2 regions of the Burkholderia sp. Tr-20390 genome follow, and region 2 is predicted to be linked to the other one. Evidence: riboswitches for the same ligand, from Rfam matches in the RefSeq annotation. Region 2 holds a riboswitch; the other holds the start of a gene.
What was found. Region 2 has a riboswitch for manganese ahead of G3N98_RS36665 (TMEM165/GDT1 family protein). Riboswitches for the same ligand answer to the same signal wherever they lie in the genome.
Positions count from the first base shown of each region.

Region 1: it holds a riboswitch for manganese, as region 2 does, so the genes downstream of both, G3N98_RS02885 (sodium:calcium antiporter) here and G3N98_RS36665 (TMEM165/GDT1 family protein) in region 2, are expected to answer to the same signal.

Region 1 is NZ_JAAGPC010000004.1:73,354-77,773, reverse strand. It holds gene arsC (arsenate reductase (glutaredoxin)) at 1-43, shown strand, start outside; gene arsH (arsenical resistance protein ArsH) at 36-758, shown strand; gene G3N98_RS02885 (sodium:calcium antiporter) at 840-1,850, opposite strand; yybP-ykoY riboswitch at 1,932-2,099, opposite strand; gene G3N98_RS02880 (DUF6402 family protein) at 2,656-3,900, shown strand; gene G3N98_RS02875 (hypothetical protein) at 3,873-4,420, shown strand, end outside.
Region 2 is NZ_JAAGPC010000265.1:24-4,443, forward strand. It holds partial or broken gene pepN (aminopeptidase N) at 1-680, opposite strand, end outside; gene G3N98_RS36660 (DUF4136 domain-containing protein) at 868-1,566, shown strand; gene G3N98_RS36665 (TMEM165/GDT1 family protein) at 1,619-2,191, opposite strand; yybP-ykoY riboswitch at 2,270-2,407, opposite strand; gene guaD (guanine deaminase) at 2,554-3,870, opposite strand; gene G3N98_RS36675 (adenosine deaminase) at 4,241-4,420, opposite strand, start outside.

The DNA of each region.
Region 1 (4,420 bases), on a different contig from region 2:
AGACGGCGAAATCGTGATCGATGCGGAGGGCAAGCGTGTCTGAGCGACTGAACGATCTGCCGCAACTCGATGCCACGCTGTTTCGCGTGCCGGACGCGAGCCGGTTGCAGCCCGCGCAGCCGTCGACGCATCCGCCTCGAATCGTGTTGCTCTACGGGTCATTGCGCACGCGCTCGTTCAGCCGGTTGCTGGTCGAGGAGGCGGCGCGGTTGCTGGCGGCGATGGGCGCCGAAGCCAGGATCTTCAATCCGGCCGGCTTGCCGCTGCCTGACGATGCGCCCGACGACCACCCGAAGGTGGCCGAGTTGCGCGAGCTCGTGCAATGGTCGGAGGGCATGGTGTGGTGCTCCCCCGAGCGGCACGGCGCGATGACCGGCGTGATGAAGGCGCAGATCGACTGGATTCCGTTGTCGGTCGGCGCGGTGCGGCCGACGCAAGGCAAGACGCTGGCGGTCATGCAGGTCAGCGGCGGATCGCAGTCGTTCAATGCGGTCAACCAGATGCGCGTGCTCGGGCGCTGGATGCGCATGCTGACCATCCCGAACCAGTCGTCGGTCGCGAAGGCGTTCATGGAATTTGGCGACGACGACCGGATGAAACCGTCCGCGTATTTCGACCGGGTCGTCGACGTCATGGAGGAGCTGGTCAAATTCACGCTGCTGACGCGCGACGTCGGCGTGTATCTGACTGACCGCTACAGCGAGCGCAAGGAAAGCGCCGAGCAACTGTCGCAGCGTGTGAACCAGACGCGCATCTGAATCGCTTGCGGGCCGCCGGCGCGATGAGGCTTCGTTCGCGCCGGGCAGCAGGATCGCGCCCGGCGCGTCCATTGAGCCATTTCAGCGCGCCAGCGTCAGGAACAAATACCCCGCATACCCCGCGCCGTTCGCGAGCAACGCCCAGATCGCGAGCCCGCGCGTGCGTGCATTGACGCGCAGCCATGCCGCCGCCGCGAGCGTGATGATCACGCCGGTCAGCACTTCGGGGCGCGGCTCCCACGGCGTCAGCATGATGCCGATCGCCGGCAGCAGCGTGCCCTGGAACACCATCGCGCCGGTGATGTTGCCGAACGCGAGCGTGTCCTTCCTGCGGCGGATCCACAGCACGCTGTTGACCTTCTCCGGCAGTTCCGTCGCGATCGGCACGATGATCAGCGACAGCAGCAGCGCCGATATGCCCAGCGCGTGCGACACGCCTTCCACGCCGTGAATGAAACCCTTCGCCCCGCCGACCAGCAGCGCGACGCCGAGGAGCAGTTGCAGCGCGATCGTCGCGAGGTTGGTCGGCACACCCAGGCGTGACAGGAACATCGTGTGCGGCGCCTCGGTGCCGTGCCCGGCATCGACGAGCTGGCTCGACGCCCGGAACGTCATCACGACATACATCACGTAGATGCCGACCAGCGTCGCCGCGAGCAACGCACGCACGGCCCCGTTGTGATGCGGGACGAACATCGCGGCGGTGGCCAGCGAGAACGCGGCGAGAAAGTAGTTCATGTCGCGCACGAAGCCCGTGCGTTCGGGCGCGATCGTGCCGCGCAGCCCGCGCGAGCGGATCACGGCGAGCGTCATCAGGAAGGTGGTGAGCGTCGCGAGCATCAGCGGCGCGCCGAGAATCGCGCCGACGCCGATCTCCTCGTTCACGGCCTGGTTCGCGGTGCCGCCGGCGAGCGCGAGCAGCGGCACCATCGTTTCGGGCAACGCGGTGCCGACGGCCGCGAACAGCGAACCGGTGACGCCTTCGGAAATCTTCAGGCGTTCGCCGAGATGTTCGAGCGCATTGGTGAAGACCTCGGCGGCGATGAGGATGACGACCAGCATGAACGCCAGTTCGACAAACATGAGAGTCATGCGGCACCTCCGCAGGCATGCGCGCGGACGGCGGCGAAACGCGGGGAGAGGGCGGTGTGGGACATGGGGACTCCGTGGTCGGACGCTGACGAACCATGGCGCATCCGCCGACGTCCGACCAGGAACGACGCGATGCGCCCATGGTCTCGCCAGGCCAATCAGGCTGATCGTGCCACGGCTGCAGGCCGAGTGTGTTGACACGATCGCTTTCCGGGGACGGAAAGCAGGCTACTCCCCAAAGACGAAAGGCAGTCTAGCCGGGCGGATTGCTTTCGACAAGCCTTCATCTCAAATTCCCGGCAGAACCCGTCGCAGCAGTACGCGCGCCTCTCGTCGGTGATGTGCTGCATCTGTCCTTTGAGGGGCGGCAGGCTAATCATGCCTGAGCGATGGGCATGGACTGACGATCTGAGATGGTATTGACGAACGGTTGTCGACCATCTTCGTGTGACCGGAGTGCAATTCCGTCAAGAGCGTTCGTGGCGGGATGCGATACACGTACCACCGCGGCTCGCCGAGGCGAATCTGTTCATTCCACGCGCCAGGCACTCGTGGATGCTGACACGGTTGCCAAAATGGATAGACAAGAGGCTGCGGAACTCGAGGACCCAATGTCGGGCTGTCTGGCCACGAAACCTTCCGTAACAATCGTGCCGCCGGAAAACTGCTCGTGCCTCTACGACCCACGTAGGTTTGGCTTGATCTGGCAAGTCATCCTCATTATTGCCGTTGGGTTTGTGGTTGGAATTGTCGGGGTTTTGATTACGCTGAGACCGGTTCTCTTGCGAATCACTATTCAAGCGTTATGCTCGACGTCAAAAAAGTCCCGTATTACCAGCTGGAATCTGGAGTCTTCTATCGCGGCAAACGGTGGAAATGTCGCGCTGGCGTGGTCGGATGCGTTCCCATCGACACGCAGCAAACAATCTCGTTCGACAGGCGTGCGCCGAACGAGCCACCATCGCCGCCCAAGACACCCGTTCCGGTCAAAGCGCATCACACGTCCACTCCTGCGCCAGCGCCCACCAAACCGCAACCGAGCGACAAGCCTCGAGACGCGGAGCAAGCCGACAAACTGCCCAAGTTCGATCTTCAGGACATCCCCAAAGCGATGGACAAGATGGGCTGGCCAATCTCGGCCAAGCTCGCGCGAGAATGGTTTGCGCGCCCAAGACACGTCTATGACGACGACCTCAATTCTGTACAGCCGATCGATGACACGACGGTTTCCCTGGATTGGGCGCTGAAATTTCGCGGTGCAACCGAGCGATTCAATCAACTTGTCCGGCAAGCGATTTACACACCGAATGCCGCACGAGCAGTCACGAAAGTCCTGGCGCCCGTGGTCGAGCGGAGTTTTTCGGCCGGGCAATTGAATGCAGCAGGTATCGCTATCGACACCTCACCGTTTCTGAAGGACCCGCTCCAGTTTCACATCGCCTGGGGATTCCAGTACCAGCCCGTCTCATCCCTCGACACGCTTGACGGTACCGCGATGACTGATTTGACCGGCGCCCTGGCGAACTTCAATTTCTACGCTGCCGTAGGGAAGGCTGCCGTAACTGGCGAACGCTTTTATCAATACGAAGGCAAGAACAAGATATTCTGTCTCGAGCCTGTCGCACAGATTACCCACGTCTATGTCTACATCAAAGACAGCTACTCGTTCAACGACGATTCGCTTTCCAAGAGCCAATACCTCGGCCACTGGAACAAGAACGGGATGGTTCTGTCCTACGCCGCGGCAGTCAACGATTTTTTCAAAGGCAGCAACTTGAACGTCGGGAACTCGACTATCGAAGAATGGCGCTACCTCCCCACGGGCGAAGAGGTCGACAAGCCGATCGACAAACGCACAAGCCTCTTTCGGAAGTTCCTGGCGAAGGATGTCTACTGGCCTGTTCATAACAAGACGTACCGCGACTGGAGGTCGGCGCATAATCGTGGTGGCGACTTCATGGTCTACAGTCGCCCCAAACTCATCAAGCTGAACAAGCCGATCATTCTGAAATTCGATACCGTATGCAGAACCATCCCGGCCGAGCAATGAAGGCGATCTCCACCGTTTTCAAAGTGGTCTTGACCGTTGTCGTCTTGTGCCTGGTTGTCGCCATTGCGTGGATGTTCCTGCCGGCCCACACGCGGAACGCGATCACGCTTTTCTCGCTCAAGAATGCGAAGGGCATGATCTTCGCCATCACGTCGATCATCTTCGTGCTCTACTTCTACTGGTTTGTTAGAAATATCGACCACTTCAGCCGAATGAAACGCGTAGGACTGGCGGTCGTCACGCTGAGCTTCCTGGTGTTCTTCTATCTCGTCAACTTTCGCGGGATCACGACCGACGACACCGATTGCCAGCGATTCAACTACAACGCCAAGCTGAACGGTGGCGTCAAGCAGATCGATGGCACAACCTATATCGTCAACATCTGCGGCAGTGGCCGCAGCGGCAATGGCCTTTTTGCTGATCAGAACGAGCAGGTCAAAATCGTCGTGGCCGATGCGCACGGGTCGACCCTCGCGACCCGGCTATTTTTCGTCTTTTGGAGCGGCCGGCCCGGAAATGA
Region 2 (4,420 bases):
GTCTTGTCGAGATCGGCGGGCTCGACCCACACCTGCAGCAGCTTCTCCTTGCCCGAGCCGGTCGTGATCGTTTCCTCGATCGCGACGAGCTTGCCCGCGACCAGCGCGAACAGGTAGCTCGGCTTGCGGAACGGGTCTTCCCACTTCGCGAAGTGGCGGCCGTCGGGCAGGTCGCCCGAATCCACGAGGTTGCCGTTCGACAGTAGCACCGGGTACGCGGCCTTGTCGGCGCGCAGCGTCACCGTGTACGACGCCATCACGTCCGGACGGTCGAGGAAGTAGGTGATCCGGCGGAAACCTTCGGCTTCGCACTGCGTGAAGAAGTTGCCGCTCGACACATAGAGGCCCGACAGCGTCGTATTCTGGTCAGGTGCGCATGCGCTTTCGAGCGTCAGCTCGAACGCTTCGGGCACGTTCTCGACCGTCAGCCCGTGTTCGTGCGCACGCACGGCGCCATGCGGCGCGCCATCCAGCCAGGCGCCGAGGAATTCGAGCGCTTCGCCCATCAGCTCCAGGTGCGGCGCGGGCGCGGCGTCCGGATTGCGGCGCACGCGCATCGTATTCCTGACGATCGTACGGGCCGGCGCAAGATCGAATTCGAGCGCGACGGCATCGATGAGGAAGGCCGGCGGCGTGTAGTCGGCGCGGCGGATCACGGTGGAGGAGGCGTTGTCGGACATGGTCGTCGAGATCGGTGGAGTGGGGGACGGGCCCGTGGCACGGGCCGGGCGAACCGGGCCATTGTACAAAGGCTGGCGGCCGCGTGCCGGGCGAACTTTTTACCGGTTCCGGGAGTCCGCGTATTATCGGCATCCCGTTACGGTTCGCGCGGTGCGACGAACGGGTGACGGATCGAAGAGGATCAACATGAAACGCGAATGGATTCAACGCGGTGCGTGCTGGGCGGCGGTGCTGTGCGTGGCGCTGCTGACCGGCTGCACCAGCTACGTGACGACCCAGGTCACGGCCTTCTCCGACTGGAGCGGCAGCGACGCGACACGCACCTATGCGTTCACGCGCACCGAGGCGCAGAAGAACAGCATCGAGCAGTCGACCTATGAGCCGATCGTCGCGAACGAGCTGTCGACGTATGCGTTCCGGCAGGTGCCGCAGGCGCAGGCGCGGTATCTCGTCGGGCTGACCTATGCGGTCGGCAGCGATCTCGTGACGGTGCCGCAGCCGGTCTATTACGATCCGTGGTTCGCGCCCGGGCCGTACTGGCGGCGCGGGCCGTGGGGCCCGTGGGGTCCCTGGGGGCCGATGCCGGCCGGCTACGTCGCGCAGACGTACCAGGTGTTCGACTACACGCTCGGCATCCGCATCACCGAGCGCGCGACGGGCAAGGAGGTGTACAACGTGTCCGCGCGCACGACCGGCGACAACGGTACGCTGCTGTACGCGATGCCGTTCCTCGCGCGCAGTGCGCTCGCCGATTTCCCGCTGTCCAACGGCGCGGTTCGCTCGGTCCGGCTGCCGGTCGACAAGCGCGGCGGCCCGGCGGCGCCGGCCGCCAACGAACGCGTGGTGCCGGCCGCGCCCGCGTCGGGTGCCGCTGCCGCGAAGTAACGCGGGATCCCTCTCGGCGCGGCCGTCCGGCCGCGCCGGCCATGCCCTTCCGTCAGACCCCGATACCCAGCAGCGCCAGCGCGCCGAGCACGACGAACAGCACGGCCGCGATCGCGTGCACGAGCTTCGTCGGCAGGCGGTGCGCGAAGCGGTCGCCGAGCAGGATCGCGGGCACGTTCGCGAGCATCATCCCGAACGTCGTGCCGGCCACGACACCGAGGTAGTCCTGGAAGCGCGCGGCCAGCGCGACGGTCGCGATCTGCGTCTTGTCGCCCATTTCTGCGAGGAAGAATGCGACGAGGGTCGCACCGAACACGCCGAGCCGTGAGCGGTTGGCATTGGCTTCGTCGGCATCGAGCTTGTCCGGCACGAGGATCCACAACCCCATCGCGATGAACGAGAACGCGAGCGCCCAGCGCATGATCGACGGTGTGACGAGCACGCCGAGCCATTCGCCGAGCGCGCCGGCGAAACCGTGGTTCACGAGCGTCGCGACGAGCACGCCGAGAATGATCGGCACCGGCTTGCGATAGCGCGCGGCGAGTACGAGGGACAGCAGTTGGGTCTTGTCGCCGATTTCAGCGAGGGCGACGGCGCCGGTGGAGATCAGGAAGGCTTGAGACACGTATGGGGTTCCACGGGCCGATGTTGTGCGTGCGAGCGACGATCCACCGCGCGCCGGGCCCTGATGCGGCGCGCTGTGAACCATCGGTCTCGCCAGGCCTCGGTGGCTGCGTCCGCCATGGCCGTACGGCCAAGTCTGTTGACGGACGCCTCCGTCACGATGCGCGCCGGGAGCGCGGGACATCGAGCGGAGCGGCTACTCCCCAATGAGCGGCGAATTCTAGCACGGTGCGTTGCGCGCGGGAAAGCGGTTGGCGGGCGCTGTGCCCGGAGTCGGGGCGGGATCGGCGTACGGCAGTCTCGGCGGCCCGGCACGCGCGGCGGTGGAGGCCCGCGCGGGCCGGGGCGACCCCCGGCAGGTCGTTACGCGGCGGGGCGGCGTGCCGCGCCGCGCTCGTGGACGAGTTGGCCGGCCGCATAGGTGCGGTACACCGCGCGGTCGTCGCCGAGCAGCGCGAACGCGAACAGCAGTTCCTCGAGCGAATCCGCGCGTTTCGTGCGGCGCGCGAGCAGCGGCGTGGCCTGCGGATCGAGCACGACGAAGTCGGCCTCGGTGCGCGGTGCGAGCGTGCCGACCGTATCGGCGAGGTCGAGCGCCTGCGCGGCGCCGGCCGTCGCGAGCCAGAACATTCGCGTCGCGCTCAGGTGGTGGCCCGACAGCCGCGCGACCTTGTGCGCTTCGTTCATCGTCTGCAGCATCGAGAACGACGTGCCGCCGCCGACGTCGGTCGCGAGCGTGACGGGCACGTCGTATTCGCCGGCCTTGTCGAAATCGAACAGCCCGCTGCCGAGGAAGAAGTTCGACGTCGGGCAGTGCGCGACGACGGTGCGCGTCTCGGCCATCCGGCGGCGGTCCTCGTCGTCGAGGTGGATGCAGTGGCCGTACACCGCGCGCGGGCGCAGCAGCCCGTAGCGGTCGTAGATATCGAGATAGCTGCGATGGCCGGGGAACAGCTCGGCCACCCATTTCACCTCGTCGACGTTTTCCGCGACGTGGCTCTGCACGAACACGTCCGGATGGCGGCGCGCGAGTTCGCTGCACGCCTCGAGCTGCGCCTCGGTCGACGTCGGCGCGAAGCGCGGCGTGAGCGCGTACATCTGGCGGCCCTTGCCGTGCCAGCGGTCGATCAGCTCGGCACTGTCGTCATAACCCGATTGCGCGGTATCGCGCAGGAATTCGGGGCAGTTGCGGTCCATCAGCACCTTGCCCGCGATCATCCGCAGGTCGCGCGCATCGCTTGCCGCGAACAGCGCATCGGCCGACTGCTTGTGCACCGTGCAGTAGACGAGCGCGCTCGTCGTGCCGCAGGCGAGCAGTTCGTCGACGAAGAAGTCGGCGACTTCGCGCGCATGCTCGGGATCGCCGAACTGGCGCTCGGTCGGGAACGTATACTTGTCCAGCCACGGCAGCAGGCCCGGCGCCGGCGACGCGATCATGTCCGTCTGCGGATAGTGGATGTGCGTGTCGATGAAGCCGGGCACGATCAGCTTGTCGCGCAGGTCATGGACGATCGCGTCGCGCGCGAGCGTCGCGGCGAGCTGCGCGTACGGGCCGGCCGCCACGACCTTGCCGTCGTCGACGACCAGAAGGCCGTCGGTCTCGTAGTTCGCGGCCTGGCTCGATTGCGCCGGGTCGCCGTTGAAGGTCAGCAGCTGGGAACGGAAAGCGGTTTGCGTCATGACGAATGGTCCTGCATCAAGGTAAGGCGAACAGAAGAAAACGGGCGACGCCGCACGGGGGCAACGTGGCGCCTGGCGAGCGGGTGCGGCACGCTGCGTGCGGCACGACCGGAAGCGATTGCGCGGGCGAACGTGGCGGCCGAAGCCGCCGGCGAGTGGTTGCCGGCGGGCCTCGCAGCCGTTGCGCTCACGACCGATGCGGCCGCGCGCGAAACGGCAAATCGCGACGGCAGGCATGCGCGAGCGACGACGCACAGCGCCGTCGCCGCGCGCTCACGCCCGCGGTCGTCCCGGCGCAAGGCCGGGCCGGTGGTCGCGAAGCGGATGCCGTTGCCGTGTTTCATCTGTCAGCGTTCCTCGATGCCGGCCGTCACGCGGCCTGCCAGTACGCGTCGAGGCGCGCGTACAGCGCGTCGCGCTGCGCCGGTTCGATGAACGACGCCTCGAAGCCGTTGCGGATCACCGCATGGACTTCGGCATCCGTGAGTTGCAGCCCTTCGGCCGTCGCGAAGTAGTTTTCATTGACGTAGCCGCCGAAATAGGCCGGATC